2 regions of the Paenibacillus sp. FSL L8-0641 genome follow, and region 2 is predicted to be linked to the other one. Evidence: riboswitches for the same ligand, from Rfam matches in the RefSeq annotation. Region 2 holds a riboswitch; the other holds the start of a gene.
What was found. Region 2 has a riboswitch for cyclic di-AMP ahead of MKY16_RS00140 (3D domain-containing protein). Riboswitches for the same ligand answer to the same signal wherever they lie in the genome.

Region 1: another riboswitch for cyclic di-AMP. It lies ahead of MKY16_RS12645 (3D domain-containing protein); the one in region 2 lies ahead of MKY16_RS00140 (3D domain-containing protein).

The regions. Positions count from the first base shown of each region.
Region 1 is NZ_JBBOUW010000001.1:2,854,107-2,859,963, reverse strand. It holds gene MKY16_RS12665 (hypothetical protein) at 1-95, opposite strand, end outside; gene MKY16_RS12660 (M20 family metallopeptidase) at 138-1,316, opposite strand; gene MKY16_RS12655 (ABC transporter substrate-binding protein/permease) at 1,465-2,928, shown strand; gene MKY16_RS12650 (amino acid ABC transporter ATP-binding protein) at 2,915-3,637, shown strand; cyclic di-AMP (ydaO/yuaA leader) riboswitch at 3,868-4,036, shown strand; gene MKY16_RS12645 (3D domain-containing protein) at 4,043-4,711, shown strand; gene MKY16_RS12640 (polysaccharide deacetylase family protein) at 4,904-5,710, opposite strand.
Region 2 is NZ_JBBOUW010000001.1:29,283-35,139, forward strand. It holds gene MKY16_RS00135 (TatD family hydrolase) at 1-436, shown strand, start outside; cyclic di-AMP (ydaO/yuaA leader) riboswitch at 638-920, shown strand; gene MKY16_RS00140 (3D domain-containing protein) at 1,192-2,340, shown strand; gene rnmV (ribonuclease M5) at 2,487-3,032, shown strand; gene rsmA (16S rRNA (adenine(1518)-N(6)/adenine(1519)-N(6))-dimethyltransferase RsmA) at 3,040-3,924, shown strand; gene yabG (sporulation peptidase YabG) at 3,980-4,876, shown strand; gene veg (biofilm formation stimulator Veg) at 5,078-5,359, shown strand; gene MKY16_RS00165 (small, acid-soluble spore protein, alpha/beta type) at 5,522-5,701, shown strand; gene ispE (4-(cytidine 5'-diphospho)-2-C-methyl-D-erythritol kinase) at 5,846-5,857, shown strand, end outside.

The DNA.
Region 1 (5,857 bases), 2.8 Mb from region 2:
TTTCCCCGGTTCCTGCGTATTGCACGGAATATAAACCAAAAAATGATGAGGTCTATCACAATAAACAACGTCCAAAAGCTACTCATACTATCCATGATGGCTGGCTACTCCTTTCTGAAATAACACGGAATTAAGATTTAGCGTTCGTTATTCAGCAGAGCGAATTCTTTTTTTATCTGGGCTAGCAGTTCAGGATTCGTGATTACATCGCAAGCAGTCCATGCCAAAGTTCTCGCAGCCAGCAGCATTCCTTCCATGGCTCGGTCCTGCATCGCCAAATCGCGGAATTCTGGTGTATGCAAGGCATGCTTCTCGTCAATAACTTGAATGTAAGGATGAATAGCAGGGCAATGAAGCGATACATTTCCGATATCCATGGAGCCATGATCTTCGCCTTCCGTTATATCTTCTTGCGAAATGCCAGCCTGCACCAAATTTGCGGTAAACGCATCGGAAAGTACACGGTTCGTGACCATTTCATCATAAGAAGTCTCATAATTGGAGGTCTCCAAACGACACCCGGCCTGTAAAGCAGCTCCTTCAGCAATTTGAATAACACGGCGAGTCAGCGGGTTCAGTTCTTGACGTGTAGCGGCCCTTACATAAAATTGGGCTGAGGCGTAATCAGGAATAATATTGGCTGCTTGCCCACCCTGATTAATGATCCCATGGATACGCACTGTACTTTTTACTTGTTGACGGAACGCATTGATGCCATTGAACGTTTGAATCACAGCGTCCAGCGCGTTAATGCCTTCGTGCGGGCTGGCAGCCGCGTGAGCGGATTGACCAAAAAATTCGAATTGTACAGCATCAATCGCCAGCGATTTGCCTGATTTTTCGTAACGATCATAAGGATGCGTCATAAGTGCTATGTCGCAATCATCAAACAAACCGGCAGAGGCCATAGGGACCTTAGCACCACGAGTTTCTTCGGCAGGTGTGCCGTATACCCGTACTTCTCCACCAGTTTCGTCGATGATCGACTTGAGGCCAACGGCAGCACCGGTACTCATCATGCATATCAGATGGTGCCCACAGGCGTGTCCTAAACCTTTCAGAGCATCATATTCTGCCAGAAAAGCAACAATCGGTCCGGATTTTTCAGCTTTGTAAGTTGCAATAAAGGCTGTTTCTATGCCCAAAACGGGTGCCTGGACCTCAAAACCGTGAAAAATGAGTTCTTCTTTTAAACGGGCAGCGGCCAGAAATTCCTCGTTTCCAAGTTCAGGATTTGCCCCAATATATAACGAAATGTCCTTAAAGCGTGGGGCATGCTGCTCAATTGTCTTTTGAATGGTCTGTTTAAAATCCATGCTGAAAACTCCTTTATATAAGCTGTAATGTAGGTACTGCGCTAGGTATGCTGAAATTGTACTATAACATTCATTGCATAATCATGCATATTCATTTATAATGACACAATCTTATTTATTATAAAGAATTTAAGGAGAGAAAAAAAGATTGAAAAAGGCATATCGTTTTACCGCCCTGGTTTTGACGGCGGTTATCTTGCTGTTGACGGGTCTTCCCATGCTCAATGCATACGGAACGGAAGCAAAACCACAGAAAAAACTTGTAGTGGGCATGAGTGCCGACTTTCCGCCGTATGAGTTTTATAGAGTCATTAATGGTAAGAAAACCATTGTTGGGTTCGATGTGGAGATTGCCAAGGAAATCGCCAAGGATCTGAACGCAGAGATGGTCCCAGAGGACATGAGCTTTGATTCCTTGCTGCCTGCTCTGCAAAGTGGTCGTGTAGACTTGGTACTGTCCGGTATGACACCGACGGATGAGCGCAGAAAGAGCATTGATTTTTCGGATGTGTACTATCACTCCAAACAAGTCATTATGGTACGCCCGGAGGATAAGGACAAATATTCAACGATGGCTACTCTGAAAGGAGAGAAGCTCGGTGCACAGAAAGGGAGTATTCAGGAAGAAATTGCACAAAAAGTGCCTAATGCTTCGGTTACCTCATTGGATAAAATATCCGATCTGGTACTCCAGCTTCGGACCAAGCGTATCAACGCAGTTGTAATCGAAGATACCGTGGCTAAAGGATACACACTAGACGGTACCGTGACACTTGCCAAGGCAGTACCTGAAGATGAAGGTGCAGAAACTGCCGTAGGTATCCGTAAAGGAAATACTGAATTGCTTACCTCTGTAAATAAAACGTTGGCTCGCCTGAAAGCGGAGGGGGCGATTGAGAAGTTTTCTACAGAAGCGAGTGCACTGTCTGCCGACAGACAGGTTTCTTCGAATAGCATTGTAGATATATTTATGAAATACCGTAGTCTTTACGCTACGGGTATTGGCTACACTCTGTTGTTGTCTGCACTCGGAGTATTGTTTGGATTCATTATTGGTCTGATCATATCCTTGCTGCGAATGAGTGGTATACGTATCATTGAGTGGTTAGGTACCACATATGTCGAGATCCTGCGCGGTACACCTATGCTGGTACAGCTCATGATCATTCACTACGGAATTGCTTTGACGCTGGGTATCAATTTTACCCCACTCCAGTCGGGTGTGATCACATTGTCTCTGAATAGCTCGGCATATTTGGCTGAAATTTTCCGTGCGGGTATTCAGGCTGTAGACCGTGGACAGATGGAAGCAGCCCGTTCGCTCGGGATGGGGCGAAGCAAAGCAATGCGTCACGTCATTTTACCGCAAGCATTTAAATCTATACTACCTGCTATTGGTAATGAGTTTATTACAATCATTAAAGAATCATCTATTATTTCGACCATTGGGATGGTGGATATTATGTACCAAGCCCAAGTCATTAAGAATATCACCTATGAAGGATTAAGTCCGTTCGTAATCGCAGCCGCTATTTATTTTGTAATGACATTCAGCTTGTCTAAGCTGCTTGGTTTATGGGAAAGGAAGTTGAGAGCCAGTGATCACCGTTAAACAATTGCGTAAATCGTTCGGCAAGAATGAGATTTTAAAAGGCATTGATATAGATATCGCCAAAGGAGAAGTTGTCGTTATCATCGGTCCCAGCGGTTCGGGGAAGAGTACGTTTTTGCGTTGTATGAATCTGTTAGAACAGCCGACGGATGGGGAGATTTTATTTGAGGGCGAGCCGATTACAGCTCGTGGTCATAATATTAATGTAACCCGGGAAAAAATGGGGATGGTGTTCCAGCATTTTAATCTGTTCCCACACAAAACAGTGTTGCAGAACCTGACGCTTGCACCGACGCAGGTTAGAAAACAGTCAGGTAAGGAAGCGGAAAAAATTGCATTAGAACTCCTGCGTACCGTGGGGCTCGAGGATAAGAAGAATACCTATCCGAACCAGCTATCCGGCGGTCAGAAGCAACGTATTGCGATTGCGCGTGCTTTGGCCATGCAGCCGCACGTAATGCTGTTCGATGAGCCGACTTCTGCATTGGACCCTGAAATGGTTGGAGAGGTTCTGGATGTAATGAAGAAGCTCGCCGAAGGCGGTATGACAATGGTAATTGTAACGCATGAAATGGGCTTTGCCCGCGAGGTAGGCGATCGAATTATCTTTATGGATAACGGTCAAATTGTGGAGCAGGGTGCACCAGACCAGGTATTTGGCACTCCAAGCCATGATCGCACTCGTGATTTTCTTGCCAAAGTATTGTAAGAAAGTGCTGGTCTAATCATAAAAGAGCTCTCCGTTGACGGAGGGCTTTTCTTATTTTGTCACCATTTCCCCATACTTTCGTAACAAATATCGATTTCTTAATGACAAAATTGTAACGAGTGTAGTATGATGTTCAGGGTTCCCAACATTTTCATGCGGATAAGGTTACAAAATTGTGATATTATGCAGTAAGCCAAAACTTACCGGGACAGCATGCGGTTAGACAAGCGCTGAAATGCTGGCCCAAACTATGGGAAGTGCGGGGGACGTAACAACGGCAGCCATTCCGATACGTCATAAGACGATGAGGAATATGCCTAGGGGTGAATTGCACAAGCATAGGGCTTCTCCTGAGTCCGAATCCGACAGCTAACTTCGCAGGCATAAAAGAGGAGGTACATATCTTTGAAACATTTAAAACATATTGGTAAAACGATGAAAATTGCGGTGCTTGCCGCAGCTATTGCAGGGTTGGCACAGACAGCTGGAATAGCGGATGCTGCCTCGCTTCACACTGCCAAAGAGGGCGATACCTTCTTTTTGCTTGCTCAACGTTATGGAGTATCGGTAGACGAGCTAACAAAGGCTAACCCAAACATTGCCTCCAGCAATATATATGCAGGTCTGCAAATTAAGGTGCCTGGCGAAAAAAGTGTAAAGGCAGCTTCGGAATCGAAGCCGCAGCTTCTTACGGAGAAAGCAGCAGCGAATGAGGCGCCAACGATTGAAGCTTGGGGTAAAACATTCAACTATAGCAAAATAGTTGACGTTAAGGCTTCAGCGTATTCTGCCGCAGCCGATGAGAATGGTAAATGGGGCGCAGTGGACTACTACGGCAATCCGCTTAAACTAGGTACAATTGCGGTAGATCCTAACGTCATTCCGATGGGCACGAAAGTACTGGTTACAGGCTACTCCCATCCAGGTTTGCCGGATCATTCTTTTGTAGCTGTCGCTCGCGATCAGGGCAGCGCCATTACAGGAAAGCGGATTGATATCTTTATTCCAGGCAACAAATCATTTGTGAACGACTTTGGATTTCAAAATGTGAAGCTGTACGTTATTGATAAATAGCATTGTACGTATATACAGTTTAATTAAACATAATATATATTATGTAAACATAACGCCTATATCCGTATATATCTAGGTCGGACTCTTATCAGGTCCTATCCGTAAAAAGGCTGTCTTGACGAGCAGAATACTTCTGCTGGTAAGACAGCCTTTTTACTTGCTTTAGCTTGGACCTCAATTATAAACATACTGTTATTTTCGTTCCGATGTGTGGAGTAGCCGGGGGACTGTCACAAATTTGTAGCCCTTAGCTTTTAGAGAGTGAATTAGACCCGGCAAAGCTTGGACAGTGCCTTGCAAGTTGGAACTTTGACCTCCACCAGCGTGCATTAAAATAATAGAGCCAGGCCCTGTAGCTGGAATCACATTTCGCTGAATTTGTGTTTTACTTAGTCCCTTCCAGTCGAGAGAGTCTACATTCCAGTTGACAATCATGTAGCCATGACGACGTGCCCACTTTATTTGAGGCTCTGTAATTTCACCGTAGGGTGGACGAATCAACTTGGGGCGAAAACCTGCGCTGGCTTGTAAAATACGTTCTGTTTTTGTAATCTGGTTGCGAAAGCGTTCTGGTGTAGCCTTCCTAAAATCCGGATGAGTATAGGAATGATTTCCTATAGCATGGCCTTCACGGATAATACGACGTATAATCCCCGGATGCTTTTCCGCACGGTGACCGACGATGAAAAAGGTGGCTTTGATGCCGTTGGCGTGTAATACGTCCAAAACCTGCGGCGTATACCTAGAATCGGGCACATCATCAAAGGTTAAGGCAATTTGGCGGGTGTGTGGGCCGCACATTTTAAAAATGTCCGCATGTTTTTTACGCAACATTGCTAATGTAGGAGTAGCTCGATCTGTACTCAGATGTACAGAAGAAGCAACAGCTGCTTCCTTGGGATGGGGCGTTCCGATCTTGGGAGGCGCATCCGCGTGAACGGGTAAACTTGAAAATGCTAGTAACAGTGCCAAGCATGGCAACACTCCCTTGTACGGCATATGTATCCCCCCTTTTCGTGCAGTGGTACCTAGTGGTGCTCTCGACTATTATGTACCTGTCCTATTAAAAATATGCTGGTTACCAAGTTAGGCTCATAAACGTCTGGAAAGAAGTTCGCGATGAAATGATTATCAATGAAGATGATG
Region 2 (5,857 bases):
TCGAAATCAAATTGGTCTGGCTCGTGAGCTCAAAATGCCCATTGTTATTCATAACCGGGATGCCCATGAAGATATTGTTAAGATTTTGCGTGAGGAAAAAGCGAGTGAGATTGGCGGAGTCATGCACTCCTTTTCTGGGAGCTGGGAGACAGCCCAAATGGTGCTGGATATGGGATTTCACCTTTCCTTCGGTGGTCCTATTACGTTTAAAAATGCCAAGCAGCCAAAAGAGGTGCTGGCACAGGTGCCACTGGACCGTCTGCTCATTGAAACGGACGCGCCCTACCTGACGCCGCATCCGTTTCGCGGGAAGCGAAATGAGTCTGCGCATGTGAGACTGGTAGCAGAGGCTGCAGCCCAAATTAAGGGGATTACAGTGGAGGAATTAGTGTCAATAACGACCCAAAATGCCTTGGAACGATTTGACATTCAATAAAAAAGCGAAGAAATCGATCAAAATAAAGAGATAGACGAAGCTAATCATGAATTTGTTGCAGGAAACTCGAGAATATTACAATATTTTAACCGAATATTTTGAAAAATGTACTTGAAACCTGCTTTACAACATGCATGGAAACAGGATATCATCTTTTCAGTGAATTGTTGTTTGAATGTAAACATCAACAAGTCATTTCATGAACCAGTCTCGCTGAGTCCCTTTTACAGGGAACGGGGGAACCGATATGGCTTACAGTACGTCCGGCTTATGTGCAAGAAGGGAACGTCTCTTCCGCCAGCCGGCTCGACCTAAATTCTTTTCCCAGATGGGATTGAACAGGTAGAGGAGCCGTATTTCGATTTCTTTCTGGGTCTTCGGGGTGAATGTGAAGGCGACCGCCATGAGCGGTTGACCCAAGCTAGGGCGACTCTCTACGTCCGAACCCGACAGCTAACCCCGTAAGCGTAACAAGAGAGAAGCCATCTCGTGCATGAGTTTTCCCGCATATTCACACATGCCGGAAGCCACGAAAGAGCTCTCTAGTCTCTTTCTTTGGCTTTTTTTGTTGTGAATAAAAGAAAATCTGTCATCATACTGTGGTTAAACAGGGGAGGACAGCATGCCGCGAAGACGGGTACATGGTGCAGGACAGTCGCAGTTTGGGCTTGTCTTGTAGAAAATCTGTTATAGTCACGTCAAATCTCAACTATGTCTTACTCCAGACGGCGGGCTATGTAAGGAGGACGGAGGAAATGGGCATTTTCCAAAAAGAGGAGACCCATGAGTCACGCTCATCCAGCATGTCTTACGTATTGCGTTGGAAGCAAGAGAATGTGCGCCAGGCTGCTTTGGTTGCTATTTTTCTAATCGCGCTAACGATTATGATTTCAATTCTGATGTACACGCAATCTAAAAAACAAGTCTTTTTTGTCATTGATGGCAAGGCATCTGCGGTAGAAACCCGGGAATCCAAGCTTCAAGATTTGCTGAGCGAGCATTCCATTTCACTTCAGCCGCATGATACAATTTCTATGCCGCTAAATGGAGCAGTACAGGATGGGGACCGCGTAGTCATTAAACGTGCCAATCAAGTTAAAGTATCTTCAGGCAATGAGACGAAAAAGCTGTACACAACAGAAAATACAGTAGAAGGTGCCATTCGTACCTCGGGCTATAAATTATCGTCAACGGATAAAGTTTATCCTGCGTTGGATGCCTCTGTTTCGTCTAACATGGACATAAAAATCGTCCGTGTGAAGAAACAGCAGGTCGAACAGAAAAAACAGGTGCCTTATCAGGTCATCAAAACGGCCGATCCAAGTCTTTATAAAGGCGATAATCGGGTCATTCAAAGCGGCAAATCGGGTGTGGTAGTCCAGCACGTTCAAAAGGTATATCATGATGGAAAGTTGGTATCCAAACAGCTGGTTAACAAGGAAGTTGCACAGAACCGTGTGGATAAGGTTATTGCGGTAGGAACGAAGAAAAAGCCGGTCGTTCTTGCTGCTTCCGTCGGTCCCAATGATGCGGTTAAGACAACAACGGTTAGTTCGGGCAGTGCTGTCCGTAAAGCAGGCGTCAATTTTAAATATAGCAAAGTTTTACAAAATGTCTCCATGACGGCGTATTCCTCACAGGAGCCAGGTATCGGTACACGTACTGCATCCGGCACGCGCGTGACGGAAGGCCGTACCATCGCTGTCGATCCGAGTATAATTCCAATCGGCTGGTGGGTGTATATCGAAGGGGTGGGCTTCCGCCGTGCGGAGGATACCGGTGGCGCGATTAAAGGCCACAAAATCGATGTGTATTATGAGAGTTTGAGCCGAGCCAACCAATTTGGTCGTAAGCACGGTAAAACCGTATATGTTATCGGACCGGTAAAGCCTGAAATCAACTAAAACAGGTTGTGTATGTTGAGGGCAATGCGATAGTATTAACAACATAGTTATGCCATGCTAAGAAGAGGATATCCTCTTCTTATTTTGTTTTCAAAAGCAGGGAAAGATAAATATAGCTTGCTGTGTAGCAGTGGAGGGAAATGCAAATGATCAAGGAAGTGATTGTGGTAGAGGGCCGGGATGATACGGTGGCCATTCGCCGCGCTGTTGAAGCGGATACGATAGAAACTGGCGGCTCAGCCATTAATAAAATGACGCTGCGTAAAATTGCATTGGCGCAGGAGCGGCGGGGGGTCATCATTTTAACCGATCCCGATCATGCAGGGGAGCGCATCCGTAAGATTATCGCTTCCAAGGTACCCGGCTGCAAGCAGGCCTTTATACCCGAGGCAGAAGCGACGCGCAAAGGAGATATTGGTGTGGAGAATGCCTCACCGGAAGCGATCAGACACGCTCTCGCACGGGTTCATACGACAGTAGAAGGCGCCGACCCGCTGATTGAGTGGGCGGACCTGATTGATGCTGGACTTATCACCCACCCCAATGCTGCTGCACGCCGTATGGCCTTAGGGAATGTGCTGGGTATTGGTTATTGTAACGGAAAGCAGCTACATAAACGGCTCTCTGTATTTCAGATCAGCCGCGAGGAATTTGCCGGAGCGCTGGCACAAATTGAAAGTGAAGGATTGTGATATCCGTATGACAGGAATTCAAGATATAGCAACACCGCGGCGTACAAAGGAAATTATTCAACGGCACGGTTTTTCGTTCAAAAAGAGTTTGGGACAAAATTTCCTGATTGATCAAAATATTCTCAATAAGATTGTGAATGCTGCCGGATTGGATGAGACGAAGGGCGCACTTGAGATTGGTCCTGGGATTGGCGCTTTGACCGAGAAGCTGGCGCAATCGGCCAAGGTAGTTACCGCTGTTGAGATTGACCAGCGGCTACTGCCAATTCTCGAAGAAGTGTTGGCCCCTTATGAGCATGTGAAGGTACGTCATGGAGACGTGCTGAAGCTGGATTTACGCGAGGTGTTTGCAGCTGATTTTGCAGACGTGAGTAAAGTAAGTGTCGTGGCTAATCTGCCGTATTACGTTACTACACCGATTCTGATGAGGCTACTGGAGGACAAGCTCCCTTTGGAGAATATCGTCGTTATGATCCAAAAAGAAGTGGCTGAGCGTATGGCTGCGTCTCCTGGAACGAAGGATTACGGTAGTCTGAGCATTGCAGTACAATATTACAGCGAACCTGAATTAGTCTGTATTGTACCGAATACAGTATTTATTCCCCAGCCAAATGTGGAGTCTGCAGTCATTCGGTTGCGTGTACGGGAAGCCCCTCCGGTGGAAGTGGTGGATGAGAAGCACTTCTTTGAAGTGGTTCATGCTGCTTTTGCCCAGCGTCGTAAAACGATTTCCAATAACTTAAAAAGCCGATTCTTCACCAAAGAGAACAAGGACACGTTGGAGCCGTTGTTGCAACAAGCTGGTATTGAACCCTCCCGTCGAGGAGAAACGCTAAGTATTGAGGAATTTGCGCGTCTCAGTGCTGTTCTGGTGGAAGCAGGTATATCCTAAGCTGGAACCAAACTGTGCATTCACCCATACGATATACGAGGGGTGATACAGTGTGATGAGTTTAGGAGACTTGGTCGTTCGGAAATCGTACGGCGGAGATGTCACGTTTCGCGTTGAGGACATCCAGCGGGATAAAGCGATCATTAAGGGAATAGAATTTCGGTTGCTGGCCGATTCCCCGGTGAACGATCTGGTCAGAGTGCCTGCAGACCAGATTAGCGGTAAGACCCAGCAGGCTCACATTAAGGCTGGTGAGTCTCTTAATCTGTTGCAACGGGCACGCCAGCAGCAAGCTGCTCGTAGTCAGGCAGCTCTGGTTGGGGACTGGAGTGATCCAGTCGAGTCAACGTATTTTGAAATGCCGGGAAAGGTTCTTCATCTGGATGGAGATCCCGGCTATTTGAAAAAATGTCTCAGTTTATATGAACAGCTCCGTGTTCCTGCAGAGGGACATCACGTTCATGAATCGGCAATGGCGGATACGTTGTACCGGCTGCTTCCCCGTATCCGTCCGGATATTGTAGTGATTACCGGACATGATGGCGTGCTAAAGCAGCCACAGCCTTACGATTTGTACAGCTTGAAAAGTTATAAAAATTCGCAAAATTTTGTGGCGGCAATTCAGGTAGCAAGACAATATGAACGTCATCTGGATTCGCTGACCATTGTAGCGGGGGCGTGCCAGTCCCATTTTGAGGCGCTGCTGCGTGCGGGAGCGAACTTCGCCAGTTCACCAGGGCGTATCCTGATTCACGCGCTGGACCCCGTTTACGTGGCTGCCAAGGCGGCCTTTACTTCGATCCGTGATACGGTGAATATGGGGGACCTGTTTCACCAGACAATCAGCGGCAGTCGCGGAGTGGGTGGAATTGAAACCAGAGGAAGCTATCGCATCGGCCTGCCGAAGCTTGAAAATTTGTCAACGCTTAAAGTAACGCCTTCTGCAATCTAGGATTCAAATGTGCCAATAGGATTGACTTGAACAAAAAGCCTCTGCTTTCAGAGGCTTTTTGTCATTTTTTATATAAATTATTCCTGTTCGCAAAAAATTAAATTGACAACTTATTTTTCGTGTTGTTATAATATTTAGCTCGATTTGACAATCCCTCTAAAATTCGTTATAATGGACAAGGAAAGAGGTGGTCGTTAGGCAATGGCTAAAAATACGCTGTTGGAAATCAAACGCAGTCTCGACGCACATGTAGGGCAAAAAATTTTGCTGCGGGCTAACGGCGGACGCCGTAAGACCGTCGAACGAACTGGTGTCTTGGAAGAAACGTACCCTTCTGTTTTTATCGTCAAGCTGGATCAGGAGCAACAGACGTTTAAACGTGTCTCCTACAGCTATGCTGACATCCTTACCGAGTCGGTGGAAGTCAGCGTATATGATCCCGACTCCCATACAAGTGTAGTCGAATATTTTGAAACACCTTAATTCATTTCGTGATTTATACCAGCTTTGCAGGTTTAACGACGGCTTCGTCATTTCAAATGACGGGGCCGTTTTGTATATACAGAGCAGGATGAAGCATGACATCTCTGCACATACTAAGCCGGGAATGATCTTCCTTATTCCATTGCCGAAGGAGGCGTATGTATGAGCCGAAGAAGACGGAGTGTCATGTCGGAGGAGCTAAAGTACGAGCTGGCCAAAGATCTTGGATTTTACGACACGGTCAAGGAAGAAGGCTGGGGAGGCATTAAAGCCAAGGATGCGGGCAATATGGTCAAGCGGGCCATCCAGCTTGCTGAGCAGGCTGCTTCTCGCAAATCGTAGCCATCGGTGGTGCTGATGAAAAGCGGGGATATCCGGGATTAGACCGGGTCATCTCCGCTTTTTTGAACCTCATGACTTGACACGCTGAGTCTGATATAATATGTTAAGCTGTCTTGAGGGAAAAGTTGAAGGTGGGTGAACGCCTTGAAAATATAT